2 regions of the Thermomonospora sp. CIF 1 genome follow, and region 1 is predicted to be linked to the other one. Evidence: riboswitches for the same ligand, from Rfam matches in the RefSeq annotation. Region 1 holds a riboswitch; the other holds the start of a gene.
The links. Region 1 has a riboswitch for glycine ahead of gcvP (aminomethyl-transferring glycine dehydrogenase). Riboswitches for the same ligand answer to the same signal wherever they lie in the genome.

Region 1 (9,959 bases):
TCCAGCCAGGCCTCGTCCTGCCGGGCGGGCGAACCGGGCGCCCGCCGTCCCGCCAGGCGGAACGGCTGCAGGACGCGGGCGACCGCCCCGCCGAGATCGAGCGCGACCCGCCGCACCGCCAGCAGGTCGGGGGCCTGCACTCCCCCGCTGGAGCCGTGGGTGAGCACCAGCCAGAACCGGGGCCGCGCCACCTCGTCCAAGGTGACCTCCGCGGGCCCCTGCGCCGTCGTGATCTGCATGCGCCCACGCTAGCGCCGGCTCCGGCGCCCTCCGGGTGCGGTCAGCGCCCGGGCGGGCCGGAGGCGGGATCGGTGAGGCTGTCGCGCAGCAGGTCGCCCCAGGGGTAGTCGGCGGCCACATCCAGCAGCGCCCGGCGCAGCCGGCGCGCGTCGTCGGCCTGCCCCACCGCCGCCAGCGCGTACATGCGTTCCACGGCCTCGAACGCCTCACCGGCCAGGGCGGGCAGGGCGCCCTCGGCCACGGCCGACTCCACCACCGGCTCCCACCAGCGGGCGCCGCTCTCCTCCCCGCCGGCCGCGAAATCCCGGCGCAGCCTGGCACGGACCTGCTCGGCCACGCCCGGCTGCGCCAGGCCGTGCGCCCACACCCGCGCGGCCTCCTCGGTGCGGCCGCGCAGCGGCAGGGTGCGCGCCAGCAGCTCGGTGGCCAGCGGCCCGATGTCCGGGTCGGCGGCGGCCTCCGGGTCCTCCAGCACCGCGCCGAACGCCCCGATCGCCTGGTCCAGGTAGGCGATGCCGACGGCGGTGGCCAGGCGGGCGTAGGCGTAAGGGGCCGACTCCCGGTCGATCATGCGCAGCGCCTCGGCCAGCACCCGCTGGGCGCGGGCGGGCTCGCCCCGCTCCAGCAGCCGCCGTCCCAGATCGTGGGCGGCGGCCGGGGCGTACTGCGGGTCGCCGGTGTCGATGGTGCGCTCCCACCACCGCCGGGCCGTCTCGAAGTCGCCGGCCTCGTCGGCGAGCTGGGCCAGCGCCAGCAGCGCCGGGGGCAGGTAGCGGGGGTTGCCGAAGTCCACCACGATCCGCCAGGCCCGGGCGGCCTCCTCCGCCTCACCGGCCCGCTCGTGCAGCAGCGCCAGATGGTAGGCCGCGCGCGGCCCGTACTCGGGGTCGCCGCTGTCGATGGCGATCCAGTCGGCCCGGCGGGCCCCGGCCTCATCCCCCACATCGTCCAGGACGACGGCCAGCCCGAGGGCGGCGCGGGGCCGCACCGGTCCCTCGCCCGTCTCCAGCGCCCGCCGGAACAGGTCGGCGGCCTCGGCGGGCCGGCCGCCTTCGGCGAGCAGCCGGGCCTGCTCGCACAGCGATGCGGGGTCTGCGGTGGCCTCATCCGGCGTGGTGCTCATGGTGCCTTCGCAGGGTCGGCGGGCGGATCGTGTCCGTCCGAGCCTACCGAGCGGCCGGCGGCCCGGGCGGCGAAACGCCGGGCGGAACGCCGGGTTTTCCCGGCGCTCCGCCCGGAGCGTCTCAGTCCTCGAAGGCCTGCGGAGGCGGGCAGGAGCACACCAGGTTGCGGTCGCCGTAGGCCTGGTCGATGCGGCGCACCGGCGGCCAGTACTTGGACTCCCGCAGCGACGGCAGCGGGTAGGCGGCCTCCTCCCGGCTGTAGGGGTGCTTCCAGTCGTCGCCGATCAGGTGCTCGGCGGTGTGCGGGGCGTTCTTGAGCGGGTTGTCGGCGCGGTCGTAGGTGCCGTCGGCCACCCGGTCGATCTCCCGGCGGATCTGGATCATGGCGTCGCAGAAGCGGTCCAGCTCGGCCAGGTTCTCGCTCTCGGTGGGCTCGATCATCAAGGTGCCGGCCACCGGGAAGGCCAGCGTGGGGGCGTGGAAGCCGTAGTCGATCAGCCGCTTGGCCACGTCCTCGGCGGTGATGCCGGTCTCCTTGGTGATCTTGCGGAGGTCGGCGATGCACTCGTGCGCCACCAGCCCGCCGCGGCCGGTGTACAGGATCGGGTAGTAGGGGTCCAGCCGCCGGGCCACGTAGTTGGCGGCCAGGATGGCGCCCTCGGTGGCCTCGCGCAGCCCGTCGGCGCCCATCATCGCGATGTAGGCCCAGGAGATCGGCAGGATGCCCGCCGAGCCCCACGGCGCCGCCGAGATCGGGCCGATCCCGCCGCCTTCAGGGCCGGCCTCCGGGCGCAGCGGGTGGCCGGGCAGGAACGGCACCAGGTGCTCGCGCACGGCCACCGGGCCGACGCCGGGACCGCCGCCGCCGTGCGGGATGCAGAAGGTCTTGTGCAGGTTCAGGTGGGAGACGTCGGAGCCGAACTCCCCGGGCCGGGCCAGCCCCACCAGCGCGTTGAGGTTGGCGCCGTCCACATACACCTGGCCGCCGGCCTCGTGCACGGCCCGGCAGACCTCGGTGATGGTCTCCTCGAACACCCCGTGGGTGGAGGGGTAGGTCACCATGATCGCGGCCAGGTTCTCCCCGTGCTGGGCGATCTTGGCGTGCAGGTCGTCCATGTCGATGTTGCCGCCGGCGTCGCACTTGACGACCACCACGCGCATGCCCGCCATGGCGGCGCTGGCGGCGTTGGTGCCGTGCGCCGAGGCCGGGATCAGGCACACGTTGCGGTGGCCCTCGCCGCGGGAGGCGTGGTAGCCGCGGATGGCCAGCAGCCCGGCCAGCTCGCCCTGGGAGCCGGCGTTGGGCTGCACGGAGACCTTGGCGTACCCGGTGATCTCCGCCAGCCAGCCCTCCAGCTCATCGATCAGCTCCAGGTACCCCTGGGCCTGGTCCAGCGGGGCGAACGGGTGGATGCCGGAGAACTCCGGCCAGGTGATGGGCTCCATCTCGGTGGTGGCGTTGAGCTTCATCGTGCACGAGCCCAGCGGGATCATCGTGCGGTCCAACGCCAGGTCCTTGTCCTGCAGGCGGCGCAGGTAGCGCAGCATCGCCGTCTCGGAGCGGTGGGCGTGGAAGACCGGGTGGGTCAGGTAGTCGCTGTCGCGGCGCAGGCCGGCCAGCAGGTCCCCCTCCGGCTCGGGCGCCTGCGGCCCGGCGCCGAAGGCCTCCAGGACGGCGGAGATGTGCTCGTCGGTGGTGGTCTCATCGCAGGTGATCCCGACATGGTCGGCGTCCACCGGGCGCAGGTTGATGCCGCGCTCCAGCGCGGCGGCGATCACCTCGGCGGCCCGGCCGGGCACGCGGGCCAGCACGGTGTCGAAGAACACCTCGTGGACCAGCTCGATCCCGGCCGCCCGCAGCCCGGCGGCCAGGGAGCGGGCGCGGTGGTGCACCCGCTCGGCGATCGCCCGCAGCCCCTCGGGGCCGTGGTAGACGGCGTACATGCCGGCCATCACCGCCAGCAGCACCTGGGCGGTGCAGATGTTGCTGGTGGCCTTCTCGCGGCGGATGTGCTGCTCGCGGGTCTGCAGCGCCAGCCGGTAGGCCGGGCGGCCGTCGGCGTCCACCGACACCCCGACCAGCCGTCCGGGCAGCTGGCGCTGGATGCCCTCGCGGACGGCCAGGTACCCGGCGTGCGGGCCGCCGAAGCCGTAGGGGACGCCGAACCGCTGGGCCGAGCCCACGGCGATGTCGGCGCCCAGCTCCCCGGGCGGGCGCAGCAGGGTGAGCGCCAGCAGGTCGGCGGCCACGATCAGCTGGGCGCCGCGCTCTTTGACCTGCGCGGCCAGCGGGGCCAGGTCGCGCACGGCACCGCCGGTGCCCGGGTACTGCACCAGCGCCCCGAAGAACGCCCCCTCGGGCAGGCCGGCGGTCAGATCGGCGACCACGACCTCGATGCCCAGCGGCAGCGCGCGGGTGCGCACCACCTCGATGGTCTGCGGCAGCACATCGGCGTCCACCAGGAAGGTGCCGCCGGTCTTGGCCTTGGTCAGCCGGTGCGCCAGCGCCATCGCCTCGGCCGCGGCGGTGCCCTCATCCAGCATGGAGGCGTTGGCCACCGGCAGGCCGGTCAGGTCGGCCACCACGGTCTGGAAGTTCAGCAGCGCCTCCAGCCGGCCCTGGGAGATCTCCGGCTGGTAGGGGGTGTAGGCGGTGTACCAGCCGGGGTTCTCCAGCACGTTGCGCAAGATCACCCCGGGGGTGACGGTGCCGTGGTAGCCCAGCCCGATCATGGAGGTCAGCACCCGGTTGCGGGAGGCCAGCTCACGCAGCCGGGCCAAGGCGGCGCTCTCGCTGAGCGGGGGCGGCAGCCGCAGCGGGCGGGCGGTGCGGATCGCCTCGGGCACCGCGTCGTCGATCAGCGCGTCGATGTCGGCGTAGCCGAGATACGCCAGCATGCGCGCGCGTTCGTCGGGGGAAGGTCCGATGTGCCGGTCGGCGAACGTGGTCTGTGCTGTCGTCATCGCTGGGGAGCCTCCCTGGGCTGCACCGCGGCCGGCGCGGCGGACTGGCGGTCGTGCGGGCCCCCGGCCGCCTCGGGCGGCCGATGACCACCGGTCTCCCCCTCTGTCGTCTGCACCTGAGAGCTTCGCCCGCCCGCTGCGCGGCGGACTTGCACCGTCGGTGAGACGCCGTTCCCAGATATGCCCGGGAACACGCCTGCTTTCCAGAGCTGCCTCGCCCGCACGGTCCTTTTGCCTGAGAGGTTCCGGGGAGGGTTGCCCCTTCGGCGCCCCACACTGGCGGTGTGGGGTCTCTCCCGCACGGGGTCGTCGGCTATGCCGGAAAACTCTATCCAACCGTCGCCGCTGCGGCCCAAACCGGCCCGCTCCCGCCGGGAAGGCGCAGGCCAGTGCCGCATGGGCGGTCCGCGGGGGCCGCTACGATGTCCCGGCACGACGGATGGTTGGACGGCTTGAGGCCGGGAACGGCGGGACGTGGCTGGGAGCAGGCGGACGTGGAGCTGAGGGAGGCCCTCGACGCGCCGCCGCCGGTTCTGGGACGCTGATCGCGATGAAGCGCCCGGACGGTGGTGCCGCATGACGGCGGCCCGTGACCACGCGGTGACCCGGCCGGTCGCCTCCCCCGGCAGGCCCGCCGGAGAGGAATCCCAGGTGCACGCCGAGGAATCCGCCCAGCGGCCCGCGGCATGCGGGCCGCAGACCGACGCCGCGGCCCCGGGCGAGGGCCCGCACGCCGCGGCGGTGCCCTTCGTGCAGGAGCCCTCACAGCCGCAGCGCATCCGCCGTCCCGCCGACGCCTTCAAGTTCGCCGGCTCGGTGGCCGGGGTGGCCGGCATGCTGCTGCTGGTCAACGTCGCCCAGGGCACCACCCAGGGGCTGCAGACCGACATCCAGGAGGGCACCCGCCTGGCCCCGCACCTGCTGCTGAGCCTGGCCACGCTGATCTCCAGCTTCGGGGTGCTGGCGGTCCCGGTGGCCTTCGCCGTCGACCGGCTGATCCGCCGCGACGGGCTGCGGTTGGCGGTGGGGCTGCTGGCCGCGGTGCTGGCCTTCGCGCTGACCGTGGTGCTGGACGGCTGGGAGATCTCGGCCGCCCCCGGCGGGGTGCTGGACTCGCTGATCTGGGGCGGCACGCACACCGTGCCGCTGCACACCGACATCACCCCGGTGATCGCGTTCGTCACCGCGGTGCGGATGACCGGCCGGCCGCGCTGGCAGGCCGCCATCTGGACGATGATCGCCCTGGCGGCGCTGACCGGGCTGACCGCCCAGTACGCCTCGGTGACGGCGCTGGTGGCCACCTACTTCCTGGGCCGGGCCATCGGCTACGGCACGCTGTATGCGGTCGGCACCCCCAACCCCCGCCCGCCCGGCACCGCGGTGATGGCGGCGCTGAGCCGGCTGGGCCTGCAGCCGGTGCGCGCCCACCGGCTGCCCGACCTGGATGAGGTCCGCCGCTATGAGGTGACCACCGCCGGGCCGCAGGGCCGGCGGCTGGAGGTCATCGTCTTGGACCGCGACCAGCAGACCGCCGGGCTGCTGTACCGGGTGTGGCGGCTGGTGCGGCTGCGCGACCGCTCCACCCGCCGCGCGGTGCGCTCGCTGCGCCGCTCGCTGGAGCAGGAGTCGCTGATGGCTTATGCGCTGCACGCGGCCGGGGTGCGCACCCCCCGGCTGCTGGGCACCAGCGAGGTGGGCACCGAGGCGGCGCTGCTGGCCTATGAGCAGGTGCCGGGACGCACGCTGGCGGAGCTGGACGACGCGGAGATCAGCGACGCCTTCCTCACCGACATCTGGCGGCAGCTGCAGGTGATGCAGCGGGCCCGCCTGGCGCACCGGCGGCTGGAGCCGCAGGCGATCGTGTGCGATGCCGCCGGCGCCGCCTGGATCGTGGACCTGCGCGCCGGGGAGACCGCCGCCAACGACCTGCTGCTGCGGCTGGATCTGGCGCAGCTGCTGACCACGCTGGCGCTGCGGGTGGGCGCCGAGCGGGCCGTGCGCAGCGCCGCCCGGGTGCTGGGGGCGCAGGCGCTGGCCACCGCGGTGCCGCTGCTGCAGCCGGTGGCGCTGCACCGCGGCACCCGGGCGGCGCTGCGGCAGGACCGGGAGCTGCTGACCCGCATCCGCGAGCAGATCGTGCGCCTGGAGCCGGAGATCGAGGTCGCCCCGGTCAATCTGGAGCGCTTCCGGCCCCGCACCATCGTCAGCATCGTCGCGCTGACCATCGCCGCCTACATCGTCTTCCCGCAGCTGAGCAACGTCGACATCGGCGGGCTGGTGGCGCGCGCCCAGTGGTGGTGGGTGGCGGTGGCCGCGGCCGGGGCGGCGGCGACCTACCTGGCGGCGGCCTGGATGCTGATGGGGTTCGTGCCCGAACGGCTGCCGCTGGGCCGCACCCTGCTGGTGCAGCTGGCCGCCTCGTTCGTGAAGCTGGTGGCGCCGGCCGCGGTCACCGGGGTGGCGCTCAACACCCGCTACCTGCAGCGGGCGGGCGTGCGGCCGGGGCCGGCGGTGGCCAGCGTGAGCGCCTCGCAGCTGGTGGGGCTGGCGGTGCATGTGCTGCTGCTGGTGCTGTTCGGCTTCATCACCGGCTCCAGCGCCCATGCCACCGAGAACCTGGCCCCCTCCCCCGTGATCGTCATCGTGCTGCTGGCGGTGGCGGTCACCGCCGGGGTCGCCGCGGCGATCCCGGCGGTGCGCCGGATGGCCGTCCGGCGGCTGCGGTCGATGTTCTCCGGCGTGGTGCCGCGCCTGGCGGACGTGGTGCAGTCGCCGCGCAAGCTGGCCACCGGGTTCGGCGGGACGCTGCTGCTGACCGTGGGGTTCGTGGTGTGCCTGGACGCCTCCATCCGCGCCTTCGGCGGGGAGCTGGAGTGGAGCGCGGTGATGGTGGTCTTTTTGACCGGCAACGCGCTGGGCTCGGCGGCGCCCACGCCGGGCGGGCTGGGCGCCGTGGAGGGCGCCCTGTCGGTGGGGCTGACGATCTCGGGGCTGCCGGCGGAAACCGCCACCTCGGCGGTGCTGCTGTTCCGGCTGCTGACTTTCTGGCTGCCGGTGCTGCCGGGCTGGGCGGCGTTCGCTTATCTGCAGCGCAAGGAGGCGATCTGACGATCGTGCTCGGTTCCAGCGGGAACCCCAGCGCGTATATGATCGTTTGCGAAATATGGGGGAGTTGGGGGGATTTGAAAAACGGGGGTTTTTGTGAAGGGGGTGGACGAATGAGTCAGCCGCTGCGGCGGACCCGGCGGCGGGCGAGTTCGTCGTGCGAGTGGACCTCATCGCGGTCGTCGTCGCGCACCGCGCGCTCGGCCGGCAGTTTGGCCAGGCTGCCTTCCAGCTCCTGCCACACGCGCCCCAAGGCGATGCCGAACACTCCCTGCCCCCCGGCCAGCAGATCGACCACCTCATCGGCGGAGGTGCACTCGTACACGCTGACCCCGTCGCTCATCAAGGTGATCTGGGCCAGGTCGCGCACCCCGCGATTGCGCAGATGGGCCACCGCGGCACGGATCTGCTGCAGCGACACCCCGGTGTCCAGCAGCCGTTTGACCACCTTGAGCACCAGGATGTCGCGGAAGCTGTACAGCCGCTGGGTGCCCGATCCGTGCGCAGCGCGGACGCTGGGCTCCACCAGCTGGGTGCGGGCCCAGTAATCCAGCTGCCGGTACGTGATCCCGGCCGCCGCACACGCGGTGGGACCGCGGTAACCGACGTTCTCAGGCGGGGGGGATACCTGAGTGTCGAACAGCAGTCCCTGCTCCCCGGCACGCCGTGAGGCGACTCGCCTGTCAGGGTGCCCAGAGTGCGCCTTGCCCTCGCCGCTGCTCACCGCCACGCGGACCTCCGGCTTCTATCATCCCGTGCCGCTTCGTCAAGGGGGTTTGACGAATTAACACCACGGGTGTTCCACCAGCACGGTAGGTGCCGGTCAGGGTGTGGTCAACGTTCGGCGTCGGCGCGTCGCATGCCCGGATGAACCGGCTTCACGTGGGCAAACTGCACGCCGTCGCCCTCTTGGTTCCCTTACCCCGTTTCCCAGAGTAACCAACGGCCGATACCGGCCCTGACACAAGGTCACCTTTTCGGTGACACGGCCGTAACACGGACATGGCACGGCCATGGCGGGGGCGCGTTCAGATGCGCACGCGCATGGAGGTGCGCCCATTCACGCCATGCCGACGGTGTGACAACGCAGATGCGACAGGGGCGGGCGGACGCGCTCAGCCGGACCGGCCGAAGTCCTCCGGCGAGATGGTGTCGAGGAACTCGCGGAACTTCTCCACCTCGTCCTCTTGCTCGTCGGGGATGGACACCCCGGCCTCCTCCAGCACGTCCTCGCTGGCGAAGATCGTGGCGCCGGTGCGCAGCGCCAGCGCGATCGAGTCCGACGGGCGGGCGCTGACCTCCACGCCGTTGGAGAACACCAGATCGGCGAAGAAGATGCCCTCGCGCAGCGCGGTGATGTTGACGGTGCGCAGCTGCACCCCCAGCGCCTCCAGCACGTCCCGGAACAGGTCATGGGTGAGCGGCCGGGCGGGCAGCACGCCCTGCTGGGCGAAGGCGATCGCGGTGGCCTCCACGGCGCCGATCCAGATGGGCAGGTACCGATCCCCAGCCGCCTCCTTCAACAGGACGATCGGCTGGTTGGAGGGCATCTCGACCCGGACGCCGACGACCTCCATCTGTTTCACAGCGGCTCCCTGCTGATTGACGGCTTTCTAGATCGACTCTTGGTGAACCCTGTATGCCAACGTACACCCTCCGCCGCTTAGCGCCTCCCGGCCGGGTTCGGCGCCCGGCGCCGGGCCGTTCACCGGAAGATGTACCCCCCTTATGGGCCCAGGCTCTCCCGCAGTCCCGCCGACACCAGGGCCGAGTGCAGGCTCAGCGACAGCTCCGCCAGCCGGCGGGCCGTGCGCTCGGCCTCGGCATGCCCGTCGCGGCGGCGCAGCAGCGGGGCGATCACCTGCTCGATGAGCGCCAGCTGCCGGTCGGCGGCGGCCTTGAGCACGCGCAGGTGCCGCACCTGCACCCCGTAGGCGCCCAGGGCGCCCGCGGCGCGGGCGATGGCCAGGGCGTCGCCGTCGTAGTGGCGGCCCGAGCGCCGCACCAGCCCGGCCTCCTCCAGCTCCGCCAGCAGCTCCTCGTCGATCGCGGCGCCGTCCAGCAGCTGGCGGCGGGTCAGCCGCATGTCCGCCGGCGCCCGGCCGGCGGCGCCGGCGGCCACCAGCCGCCGGGGGCCGCGGGCGGAGGCTGCCTCCCACGGCGGCGGCACCCGCTCCCCGCGGTCGATGGCCTGCAGGTACTCCTTGATGACCCGCAGCGGCAGGTAGTGGTCGCGCTGCGCGGTCAAGATGAAGCGCAGCCGCTCCACGTCGGCGTGGCTGAACTTGCGGTACCCCGAGGGGGTGCGCTGCGGCTCGATCAGGCCCTCGGCCTCCAGGAAGCGGATCTTGGAGACGGTGACGTCGGGGAACTCCTCCCGCAGCAGGGCCAGGGCGTCCCCGATGTTCATCATCCGGCGGGCCGGCTGGGCGCTCACCGGGCCCCTCCCGCCGCCGCGACGGCGCCGCAGGGCGCGGGCCGCCGCACCGCCCGCTCCGGCGCCCGCGGATCGCTCACGCGCCTGCC
Region 2 (9,959 bases), on a different contig from region 1:
AGTCGTCGGCGGAAAAGCCCCGGGTGGCCAGGGCGGGGGTGCCGATCCGCAGGCCCGAGGTGACCATCGGCGGGCGCGGGTCGCCCGGCACCGCGTTGCGGTTGACCGTGATGCCCACCGAGTGCAGCAGGTTCTCGGCGTCCCGGCCGGTCAGCTCCGACTCCACCAGGTCCACCAGCACCAGGTGCACGTCCGTGCCGCCGGTGAGCACCTTCACCCCGGCCTTGGCGCAGTCGGCGGCCAGCAGCCGCTCGGCCAGGATCTTGGCGCCCTCCAGGGTGCGGGCCTGCCGCTCGCGGAACTCCTCGGAGGCGGCGATCTTCAGCGCCACCGCCTTGGCCGCGATCACATGCTCCAGCGGGCCGCCCTGCATGCCCGGGAACACCGCCGAGTTGATCTTCTTGGCGTACTGCTCGCGGCACAGGATCAGCCCGCCGCGCGGCCCGCCCAGCGTCTTGTGGGTGGTGGTGGTGACCACGTCGGCGTGCGGCACCGGCGAGGGGTGCAGCCCGGCCGCCACCAGCCCGGCGAAGTGCGCCATGTCCACCATCAGCAGCGCGCCCACCGAGTCGGCGATGCGCCGGAAGGCGGCGAAGTCCAGCTGCCGCGGGTAGGCCGACCAGCCCGCCACGATCATCTTGGGCCGGTGCTCCCGGGCCAGGCGCTCCACCTCGTCCATGTCCACCCGGCCGTCCTCGGTGCGCACGTGGTAGGGGACGAAGTTGAGCGTCTTGCCGGAGTAGTTGAGCCGCATCCCGTGCGTCAGGTGACCGCCGTGCGCCAGGTCCAGGCCCAGCACGGTGTCACCGGGCTCCAGCAGCGCGAAGTACACCGCGGTGTTGGCCTGGGCGCCCGAGTGCGGCTGCACGTTGGCGTGCTCGGCGCCGAACAGCGCCTTGGCCCGGTCGATCGCCAGCTGCTCGGTCACGTCCACGTGCTCGCAGCCGCCGTAGTAGCGCCGCCCGGGGTACCCCTCGGCGTACTTGTTGGTCAGCACCGAGCCCTGCGCCTGGAGCACCGCCACCGGGGCGAAGTTCTCCGAGGCGATCATCTCCAGGGTGGACTGCTGGCGGTGCAGCTCGGCCCGGACGGCCTCGGCGACCTCCGGATCCACCTCCGCCAGCGAGTCGTGCAGGCCGAAGCTCATCAGGACTCCTCGATCAGTTTGGCGTAGGACTCGGCGTCCAGCAGGTCGGTGGGCTCCTCCTCCACCCGGACCTTGAGGATCCAGCCCTCGCCGTAGGGGTCGTCGTTGATCACCTTGGGCTCGTCGATCACCGCCTGGTTGATCGCGGTGATCTCGCCGGTCACCGGGGAGTAGATGTCGCTGACCGACTTGGTCGACTCCACCTCCCCGCAGGGCTCCCCGGCCTCCACCGTCTCGCCCTCGTTGCGGTGCAGCTCCAGATAGACGATCTCACCCAGCGCGTCGGCGGCGTGCGCGGTGATGCCGATGGTCACCACCCCGTCCTCGTTGCCGAGCCCGGCCACCCACTCGTGCTCCTCGCTGTAACGGAGCTGCTCTGGAACGCTCACGATTGCTCTCTCTCCCGGATACGCGCCTTCAGGACGTCTCAGAACGCTTGTAGAACGGCAGATCGACCACGTCGACCCGCTCCCGCCTGCCGCGGACGTCGACGGCCAGCTCGGCCCCGACGGCCCCGCGATCGACGTAGGCCATCGCGATCGGCCTGCCCAGCGTGGGCGACGGCGCGCCGCTGGTCACCACGCCGCACACGGCGCCGTCGTCGGCCCGCACCACCTGGTACCCCTTGCGGGGCGCCCGGCGTCCGCGCGCCACCAACCCCACGAGCCTACGGCCCGCGGGGGTGTCGGCGTAGGCGGCCAGTGCCTTCTTGCCCACGAAATCACCGGGCTTGTCCAGCTTGACCACCCGGCCCAGTCCCGCCTCGTACGGCGTCGTCTCGGCGGTCAGCTCGTTGCCGTACAGCGGCATGCCCGCCTCCAGCCGCAGCGTGTCCCGGGCCGCCAGCCCGGCCGGCAGCACGCCCTCGGCCCCGGCCAGCTCCCGCCACAGCCGGACGGCGTCGCCGGCGGCCACGAACAGCTCGAAACCGTCCTCGCCGGTGTAGCCGGTGCGCGCGATCAGCGCCGGCACGCCGGCGACGGCGCCCTCGGCCCAGGCGTAGTACTTCACCTCCGCCAGCGGGACGTCGGTGAAGCGCGACAGGATCCGCTGCGAGTGCGGCCCCTGCAGCGCGATCAGGGCGTAGTCGTCGGAGCGGTCGGCGACCTCGGCCTGGAAGGAGGCGGCGCGCTCGGTCAGCGCCCGATGCACCGTCGCCACGTTGGCGGCGTTGGCGACCACCAGGAAGCGGTCGTCGGCCAGCCGGTAGACGATCAGGTCGTCCAGCACCCCGCCGTCCGGCGCGCACAGCATGGTGTAGCGGGCCCGGCCGACCTTCACCGTCGACAGCCGGCCGACCAGCGCGTAGTCCAGCGCCTGGGCGGCCTGCGGGCCCTGGACGAAGATCTCCCCCATGTGGGACAGGTCGAACAGGCCGGCCGCGGTGCGCACCGCACGGTGCTCGGCGGTCTCGCCGCCGTACCGCAGCGGCATCAGGAAACCGGCGAAGTCGACGATGGTGGCGCCGAGTTCACGGTGGACGTCATATAGCGGCGTCTTCTTGGCGGTGGTGTTGTCGGCAGACACGGGTCGGCTCCTTGTCACGGTGCGCTGGTCTCATGTTCCCACCCGCACCAGGTGTGGACGGTGCCTCCCCCTCTGTCTCGGCGCCTGAGAGATTCACGCCCCACGGCCCGGGACGCTTTCACCTTCGGCGGGGGACGTGCGTCCCCTCTTTCCAGAGGTCGCCTGTCCCGCGCGGTCCGTGGGCCTGAGAGGTTCCGGGGAGGGGTTGCTCCTTCGGCGTCCCCCGCCGGCTGCGAGGGCACTCTCCCGCACGGGGTCGACGGCTGGGCCTCAGGCTAGCAGCCCGCCCCCATGGGCACGGGAGCGGAGCAGAGCGCGCTTTCCGTCACAGGGCGGTCAGGCGGCGGGCCAGGCCGACTCGACCGCCTCGGCCGGGGTGGCGGCATGCCGCACTCCCGGCACCGGGCCGCCCGCGGCGTCGATCACCCGCCAGCCGCCCAGCGCCACGACCGGGGTGCCGCGCCGCATGGCGTGGGCCAGCTCCGACAGCGTCCCCCACGAACCGCCCACCACGATCACCGCGTCGGCGGAGTTGACGAGCACCGCGTTGCGGGCCTGCCCCAGCCCGGTGGGGACCACCACCGTCAGATCCGGGCAGGCGCCTTGCCGGTCGGCGCCCGACAGCAGACCCACCACCGTGCCGCCGGCCGCGCGCGCCCCGGCGGCGGCCGCCGCCATCACCCCGCCGTAGCCGCCGCACAGCACCACCGCGCCCCGTTCGGCCAGCAGCCGGCCCACCTGGCGGGCCCACCGCTCCTCCCGCGGCGAGCACTCGCCCGGCCCGCACACCGCGATCTGCACCGCCACGCGGGCCAGGGTAGCCGCCGCCGCGCGCGGCGGCGGGCCCGGGCGGGAGCGGCGACGATGGGCGAGCGGCCGATCGAGCGGTAACGTTGCCCCGGACGGCCTCAACCAGCACCGAAGGGCGGTAATGCTGAGCGAGATCGACGATCAGGCACACGGTTCGCCGCAGGAGCCTCCCAGCGACCCGCTCGCCGCGGTGCTCCGCCCCGTCCGGGCCGGCAACGCCTTCGAAGAGACCGTCGAGCGGCTTTTGCAGATCATCAAGCTCGGAGTGGTGGCGCACGGCGAGCGGCTGCCCCCGGAGCGGGAGCTGGCGCCCCGGCTCGGCGTCAGCCGCGTCACCCTCCGGGAGGCGATCCGCGCGCTCCAGCAGGAGGGGTATGTGGAGTCCCGCCGGGGCCGTTCCGGCGGCACCTTCGTGATCTACCGCACGCCCCGTCCGCAGAGCGGGGATCTGGCCCGCGTCGCCGAGGGGCAGGTCGAAAAGCTCACCGACGCCCTCACCTACCGGATGGCGGTCGAGACCGGCGCCGCCCAGCTGCTGGCCGACATGCGGCTGAACGAGACGCAGACGGCCCGGCTGCGGCGGGCGCTGGAGGAGGCCAACAACGCCGACGAGGCCGACTACCGGCGGCTGGACGCCCGCTTCCACCTCACCATCGCCGAGCTGACCGGCTCCACCCTGCTGTCGGCCGCCTGCGCCGACGCCCGGATGCGGGTCACCGACCTGCTGAACGCCATCCCGGTGCTCAAGCGCAACATCGAGCACTCGGCCCAGCAGCACGAGGCCATCGTGGCGGCGATCTTGGAGGGCGACCCGGAGGCGGCCCGGATCGCGGTCGTCGAGCACCTGGAGGGCACCGCCGCCCTGCTGCGCGGTTTCCTCACCTGAGTTCTCCGCGCGGCCTTCCCGGCGGGTTTCCCCACCCCCGTCGCATGCAGGACGGTCGCCGCGGCGCCCATGAGGGCGGCCGGAAGCGGGCATCTCGCCAGGGGGTTCGTCCGTATGACATGACATACGCTTGTCCCCATTGCGGATAACCCGGAGGGCACATGGAATCGCTGATCGTGCTGGGCGGCGCCTTGCTGTTCTTCTTGCTGCTCATGCTGTCGATCGCGCTGCACGAACTGGGGCACTTCAGTTTCGCCAAGCTCTTCGGCGTCCGCACCACCCAGTTCATGGTCGGGTTCGGGCCCACTTTGTGGTCGGTCCGCAAGGGGGAGACCGAGTACGGGATCAAGTGGCTGCCCCTCGGCGGCTACATCCGGATGATCGGCATGCTGCCGCCCCGCAAGGGCGACGTCGTCGGGCCGGACGGGACCATCCGGGTGCGCTCCATGCGCACCGGACCGTTCCAGGGGCTGATCGACTCCGCCCGCGGCGCGGCGCTGGAGGAGGTCGGGCCGGGCGATGAGAACCGGGTCTTCTACGCCAAGAAGTGGTGGCAGAAGCTGCTGATCATGTTCGCCGGGCCGGCCATGAACATCCTGCTGGCGGTGGTGTTCTTCGCCATCTTGATCATGGGGTTCGGGGTGGAGCGGCCGCAGCCGGTGATCAGCTCGGTCTCCAAGTGCGTCATCCCCGCCGCCGAGGCCGGCCGCGAGTGCCGTCCCGACGAGCCGCTGACCCCCGCCGCGCAGGTGGGCCTGCGGCCCGGTGACCGCTTCATCTCCTACGACGGCAAGGAGATCTCCGACTACACCGAGCTGCAGAAGCTGATCCGCGACTCCGGCGGGCGCACCGTGCAGGTCGTCGTGGAGGGCGCCGACGGCGTCCGCCGCACCCTGCAGGTGCCGGTCACCACCAACCGGCTGCGCTCTCTGGACGACCCCGACAAGATCGAGACGGTCGGCTTTTTGGGCATCTCCCCGCTGGTGGAGCGGGAGCGGCTGGGGCCGGGCGCGGTGGCCGCCCACATGGGCGAGATGACCGAGCGCACCGTGGTGGCGCTGGCGCTGCTGCCGCAGCGGATGGTGGACGTGTGGCACGCCGCCTTCGGCGGGCAGGAGCGCGACCCCGAGGGCCCGATCGGGGTGGTGGGCGCCAGCCGGATCGGCGGGGAGATCATCGCCTCCGAGCACCCCACCACCGACAAGATCGCCTGGTTCATCTCGGTGCTGGCCGCGGTCAACTTCGGCGTCGGCGCCTTCAACCTGATCCCGCTGCTGCCGCTGGACGGCGGTCACATCGCCGGTGCCCTCTGGGAGGCGGTCAAGCGCGGTTTCGCCAGGCTGCTGCGCCGTCCCGACCCCGGCTATGTGGACGTCGCCAAGGCCCTGCCGCTCACCTACATGATGGCCTTGGTCATGCTGTTCATGGGCGCCCTGCTCATCTACGCCGACCTGGTCAACCCCATCCACTTCTCCGGCTGAGCCACCGGCCTGGTCAGGGCTGCGGGCTTTGCCTAGCCTTCGGAGGGGAGCAGCAGCGCGGGAGGGGTGAGAGTGGGCCTGCCACGGCCGCCGGGGGGCTTCGACCGGATCTACTCGCCTCCAGAGCCTCCGGATACGGCACACCGGTCGAGGCTGGTGACCCTGCCGGCGGTCGTGGGGGTGGCCGCGGCCGCGGTGGCGGTGGTGTGGTGGCTGCTGCCGCTGGGCGGCGACGAGGAGGGCTCCGCGTCCGGGCCGAGTGGGGGAGCGTCGGCGTCGCGTCCGCCGGCCGCGGCCACCAAGGCGGCGGGCGGCCCGGTCTACACCGCGTTGCCGCCGGCCTGCCGGACGGTGTCGGAGGCGACGGTCGAGCGGCTGGTACCGGGGGCCGAGCGGACCTCCAGCGGCAACAACACCTTCGGCTACTGCGGGTACGGCCCCTCCTCCGGCCGGGGCGCGGAGCGCTGGCTGGAGATCGACAGCCGGCTCTACTCGGCCACCGGCGCGATCACGCCGGTGGACAGCGCCCGCCGGCACTTCGACATCAAGTGGCGGCTGGCCCGCCAGGTCACCGAGGAGCGGACGGTGACGCTGGAGGAGCAGCCCGGGCTGGGGGACCAGGCCTACCGCTGGTTCCGGGTGGACCGGAGCCGGCCGCTGGCCATCGGGGAGGTCGCGGTGCGCAGCGGCAATGTGGTGATAACGGTGCGCTACACCGAGCGGACGGATGGCGGGACCCCCTCGGCCCGGCAGCGGCAAAGGTCTCTGGAGGAGGCCGCCGCGGTGGCCCGGGAAGTGCTGCGGAACCTCCGTTAAGGCATTTGTTCCCGCGGACCGGCGGAACCTGGCATGACACCGATGAAGCGCCTTTAGAATATTGCGGTAAATGCGGGTGTAAGCCCATTCACGGGGGGTATCGTTCGGCATCGGGCACGGGCGGAGGGGAGGCTCGTGCCCGGGAGGAGGAGACACAGAAGGTGGCCGCGCGACCGGGTGGGGTGTCCTGGGTCTGATCCCGGGGCGCCTCGGCAGAGAAAGTACAACACGGCGGCAGGGCCGCCGGTCGGTGCACCGACCGGCGGCCCTCGCTTTATTGCACTTGGTGCCATTGCGCGCCCGTCTTCTCCGGGGCGTTCGGCCCGCTCGCAGACGTCATGCGCCGGATGAGGGCGAGCCTTGTCGTGACATCTCCGGCACGCACGGTGAGAAAGTCATGTCGGGGTCGTGTGAAATGGTGATCGCCGCATATCTCCTGGGGCAGGAGATGAGGATTTTTCAAGATTTTCGAACGGCTTTGCCCTCGCTTATCGTCGTGACGACGAATTACCCAGAGTGAAAAGGGTTTCCGCAGAATCGGGTTCTGCCGGCAGCGGCGTCAGATCCGCCGCCCCGCGCCGGCCCAGTAGGGGTCGCGCAGCTTGCGCTTGAACAGCTTGCCGGTCTCCTCCCGCGGCAGCGACTGCTCGAAGACCACCACTTTGGGCACCTTGTAGCCGGCCATGCCCGCCCGCACGTGCTCGCGCACCCGCTCGGCCGTCAGCCCGGCCGCCGGATCGGCCACGATGTGCGCGGCCAGCGCCTCGCCCATCTCCGCGTCGGGGATGCCGAACACCGCCGCGTCCTGCACGCCCTCCAGCTTCAGCAGATGGGCCTCGATCTCGGCCGGGTAGATGTTGACCCCGCCGGAGATCACCATGTCGCCGGCCCGGTCGCACAGGAACAGGTAACCGTCCTCGGTCAGGTACCCCATGTCGCCGACCGTCAGGTACCCGTCGCGCTCGATGCCGCGCCGCTTGGCGTCATCGCCGATGTAGGTGAAGTCGGGCCAGAACGACGGCGGCTTGAGGTAGACCTCGCCCACCTGCCCGGCGGGCAGCTCCCTGCCCTCGGAGTCCAGGATCTTCACGTCGCAGTCCCACACGGCGCGGCCCACGGTGCCGGGGTGGGCCAGCCACTGCTGCGAGTCGCTGGCGGTGATGATGCCGGTCTCGGTGCCGCCGTAGTACTCGCGCAGGATCGGCCCCCACCAGTCGATCATGGCCTGCTTGACGTCCACCGGGCACGGCGCGGCGGCGTGCACCACCGCCTTCAGCGACGACAGGTCATAGCTCTTGCGCACCTTCTCCGGCAGCCGCAGCAGGCGGATGAACATGGTCGGCACCATCTGGATGTGCTCGATGCGGTTGCGCTCGATGGTGCGCAGCAGGCCCTCGGGGTCGAACTTCGGCATGATCGTCAGATCGATGCCCAGCCTGCTCGCCAGCAGCGCGTGCACGTTCGGGGCGCTGTGGTACAGCGGCGCGGGGACCAGCGTGCGCATCTCGGGCGACAGCCCGAAGACCTCCAAGATCCCCATGGCCATCTTGACCGTGTCCTCGGGGGAGTGCGGCTTGCGGCGGACCCCCTTGGGCCTGCCGGTGGTGCCGGAGGTGTAGATGACGCTCGGCGGCGCCTGGGCGGCCGGCTCCCGCCAGGGCTCGTTGGACTCGATCAGCGCCTCCAGCGTCGGATGGCGCCGGGTCACCCCGTTGGGCGGCAGCCCGTAGGCGGCGGTCACCTCGTCGGGCACCCGCACCTCGACCAGCCCGACGTCCTCCGGCAGCACCTCCTCCACCTTCGGCACCAGATCGGTGTGCGCGAACACCACCTTGGCGCCGCTGTCGCCGAACAGGTGCGCCAGCTCTTCGCCCCGCCAGTGCCAGTTGACCGGGACGGGCAGCGCCCCCAGCAGTTGCGCGGCCTCGGTGACCTCCAGGAAGGCCGGCTCGTTGCGGAGCATGACGGCGACCCGGTCGCCCGAGCCCACGCCGAGATCCGCCAGCCCCGTGGCGATCCGCGCCGCGCGGGCCCGCAGCTCCTCATAGGCCCGCTTGCGCTCGCCGAAACGTACGCCCGTCGTCATGCCGTGACCCCTGCCGTTGTGTGTGCCCGCCCGACCGATCGGTCGGTGTCCGGCCTTCAAGGTCACCGCTATAAGACTGACAGTCAAGAGCCTTTCGTCCCGGTACGTGTACCTTGGCCCCGTGCTGGAGTGTCAGGTGTGGTGGGCGAGGCTGACCGATGTGCGGCCTTGGCACACCGAGCTGCTCAACGAGGTCGAACGGGGCCGCCGCGAGCGTTACCTGCGCCCGGACGACCGGGACCGGTTCACCCTGGGAGCGGCCGTCACCCGGCTGGCGGCCGGGGAGCTGCTGGGCGTGCCGCCCGAGCGGGTGCCGCTGGACCGCACCTGCTCGGGGTGCGGCGCCCCCCACGGACGTCCGGTGATCGAGGGCGGGCCCCACCTGTCGGTGTCGCACTCGGGGGAGCGGGTGGTGGTCGCCCTCAGCGGCGGCGGCCCGGTCGGCGTGGACGTCGAGGAGCTGTCGGACCGGCTGACCGACGAGATCGCCGCCCAGGTGCTCGACCCCGAGGAGGCCGCCGACCTGCGCGGGCTGGGGCCGCAGGCCCGCCGCCGCGGCCTGCTGGAGTACTGGACCCGCAAGGAGGCGGTGGTGAAGGCCACCGGCGACGGGCTGCGCGTGCCGCTGGCCGACCTTCGGGTGTCGGCTCCCGACGAGCACCCCCGCCTGCGGGACTGGCAGGGCCGTGCCGGCATGGCCTCCCGGATCACCATGCACGCCCTGGAACCGGGGCCCGGCTATGCCGCCTGCCTGGCCCTCATCGACCAGCCGGACGCCCGCGTCCATGAGCGGGACGCCGCCTCACTGCTGGCCTGAGCCCGTTTGGGGGTCACCGGACCCGGGGCGTGGGCATGGGGACCCGGGCCAGCAGGCGCAGGGCGCGCGGGGACAGCCGGGACAGGCCGCGCAGCAGGTGGCCTTCGAAGTTGACCGGCACCACCGCCTTGTTCTTGACGATCGCCTCGACGATGCGCTCGGCGACCTTCTCCGGCGGGTAGCGCCGCAGGCGCAGGCCGCGCCGCCCCAGCTCGCGCAGGCGCTCGGCCTGCGGGGCGGACACCCCGACGATGGTGGCGTTGTCGATGATCGAGGTCTCGGCGAAGCCGGGGCAGACGGCGGTGACCCCGATGCGCGCCCCGGCCAGCTCGGCGCGCAGGCACTCGCTGAGCATCAGCACCGCGGCCTTGGTGGTGCAGTAGGCCGGC

Region 2: another riboswitch for glycine. It lies ahead of gcvT (glycine cleavage system aminomethyltransferase GcvT); the one in region 1 lies ahead of gcvP (aminomethyl-transferring glycine dehydrogenase).

Annotation. Positions count from the first base shown of each region.
Region 1 is NZ_MOYN02000018.1:286,801-296,759, forward strand. Features, by position in the region: gene BUE48_RS12040 (alpha/beta hydrolase family protein) at 1-239, opposite strand, end outside; gene BUE48_RS12045 (tetratricopeptide repeat protein) at 281-1,363, opposite strand; gene gcvP (aminomethyl-transferring glycine dehydrogenase) at 1,485-4,328, opposite strand; glycine riboswitch at 4,422-4,541, opposite strand; glycine riboswitch at 4,542-4,637, opposite strand; gene BUE48_RS12055 (flippase-like domain-containing protein) at 4,905-7,436, shown strand; gene BUE48_RS12060 (MerR family transcriptional regulator) at 7,552-8,163, opposite strand; gene BUE48_RS12065 (bifunctional nuclease family protein) at 8,549-9,019, opposite strand; gene ftsR (transcriptional regulator FtsR) at 9,160-9,870, opposite strand.
Region 2 is NZ_MOYN02000023.1:159,022-168,980, reverse strand. Features, by position in the region: gene glyA (serine hydroxymethyltransferase) at 1-1,147, opposite strand, end outside; gene gcvH (glycine cleavage system protein GcvH) at 1,147-1,536, opposite strand; gene gcvT (glycine cleavage system aminomethyltransferase GcvT) at 1,565-2,674, opposite strand; glycine riboswitch at 2,744-2,832, opposite strand; glycine riboswitch at 2,837-2,933, opposite strand; gene BUE48_RS19105 (TIGR00725 family protein) at 3,011-3,481, opposite strand; gene BUE48_RS19100 (FadR/GntR family transcriptional regulator) at 3,606-4,370, shown strand; gene BUE48_RS19095 (M50 family metallopeptidase) at 4,532-5,851, shown strand; gene BUE48_RS19090 (hypothetical protein) at 6,008-6,667, shown strand; gene BUE48_RS19085 (AMP-binding protein) at 7,227-8,753, opposite strand; gene BUE48_RS19080 (4'-phosphopantetheinyl transferase family protein) at 8,875-9,570, shown strand; gene BUE48_RS19075 (SDR family NAD(P)-dependent oxidoreductase) at 9,584-9,959, opposite strand, start outside.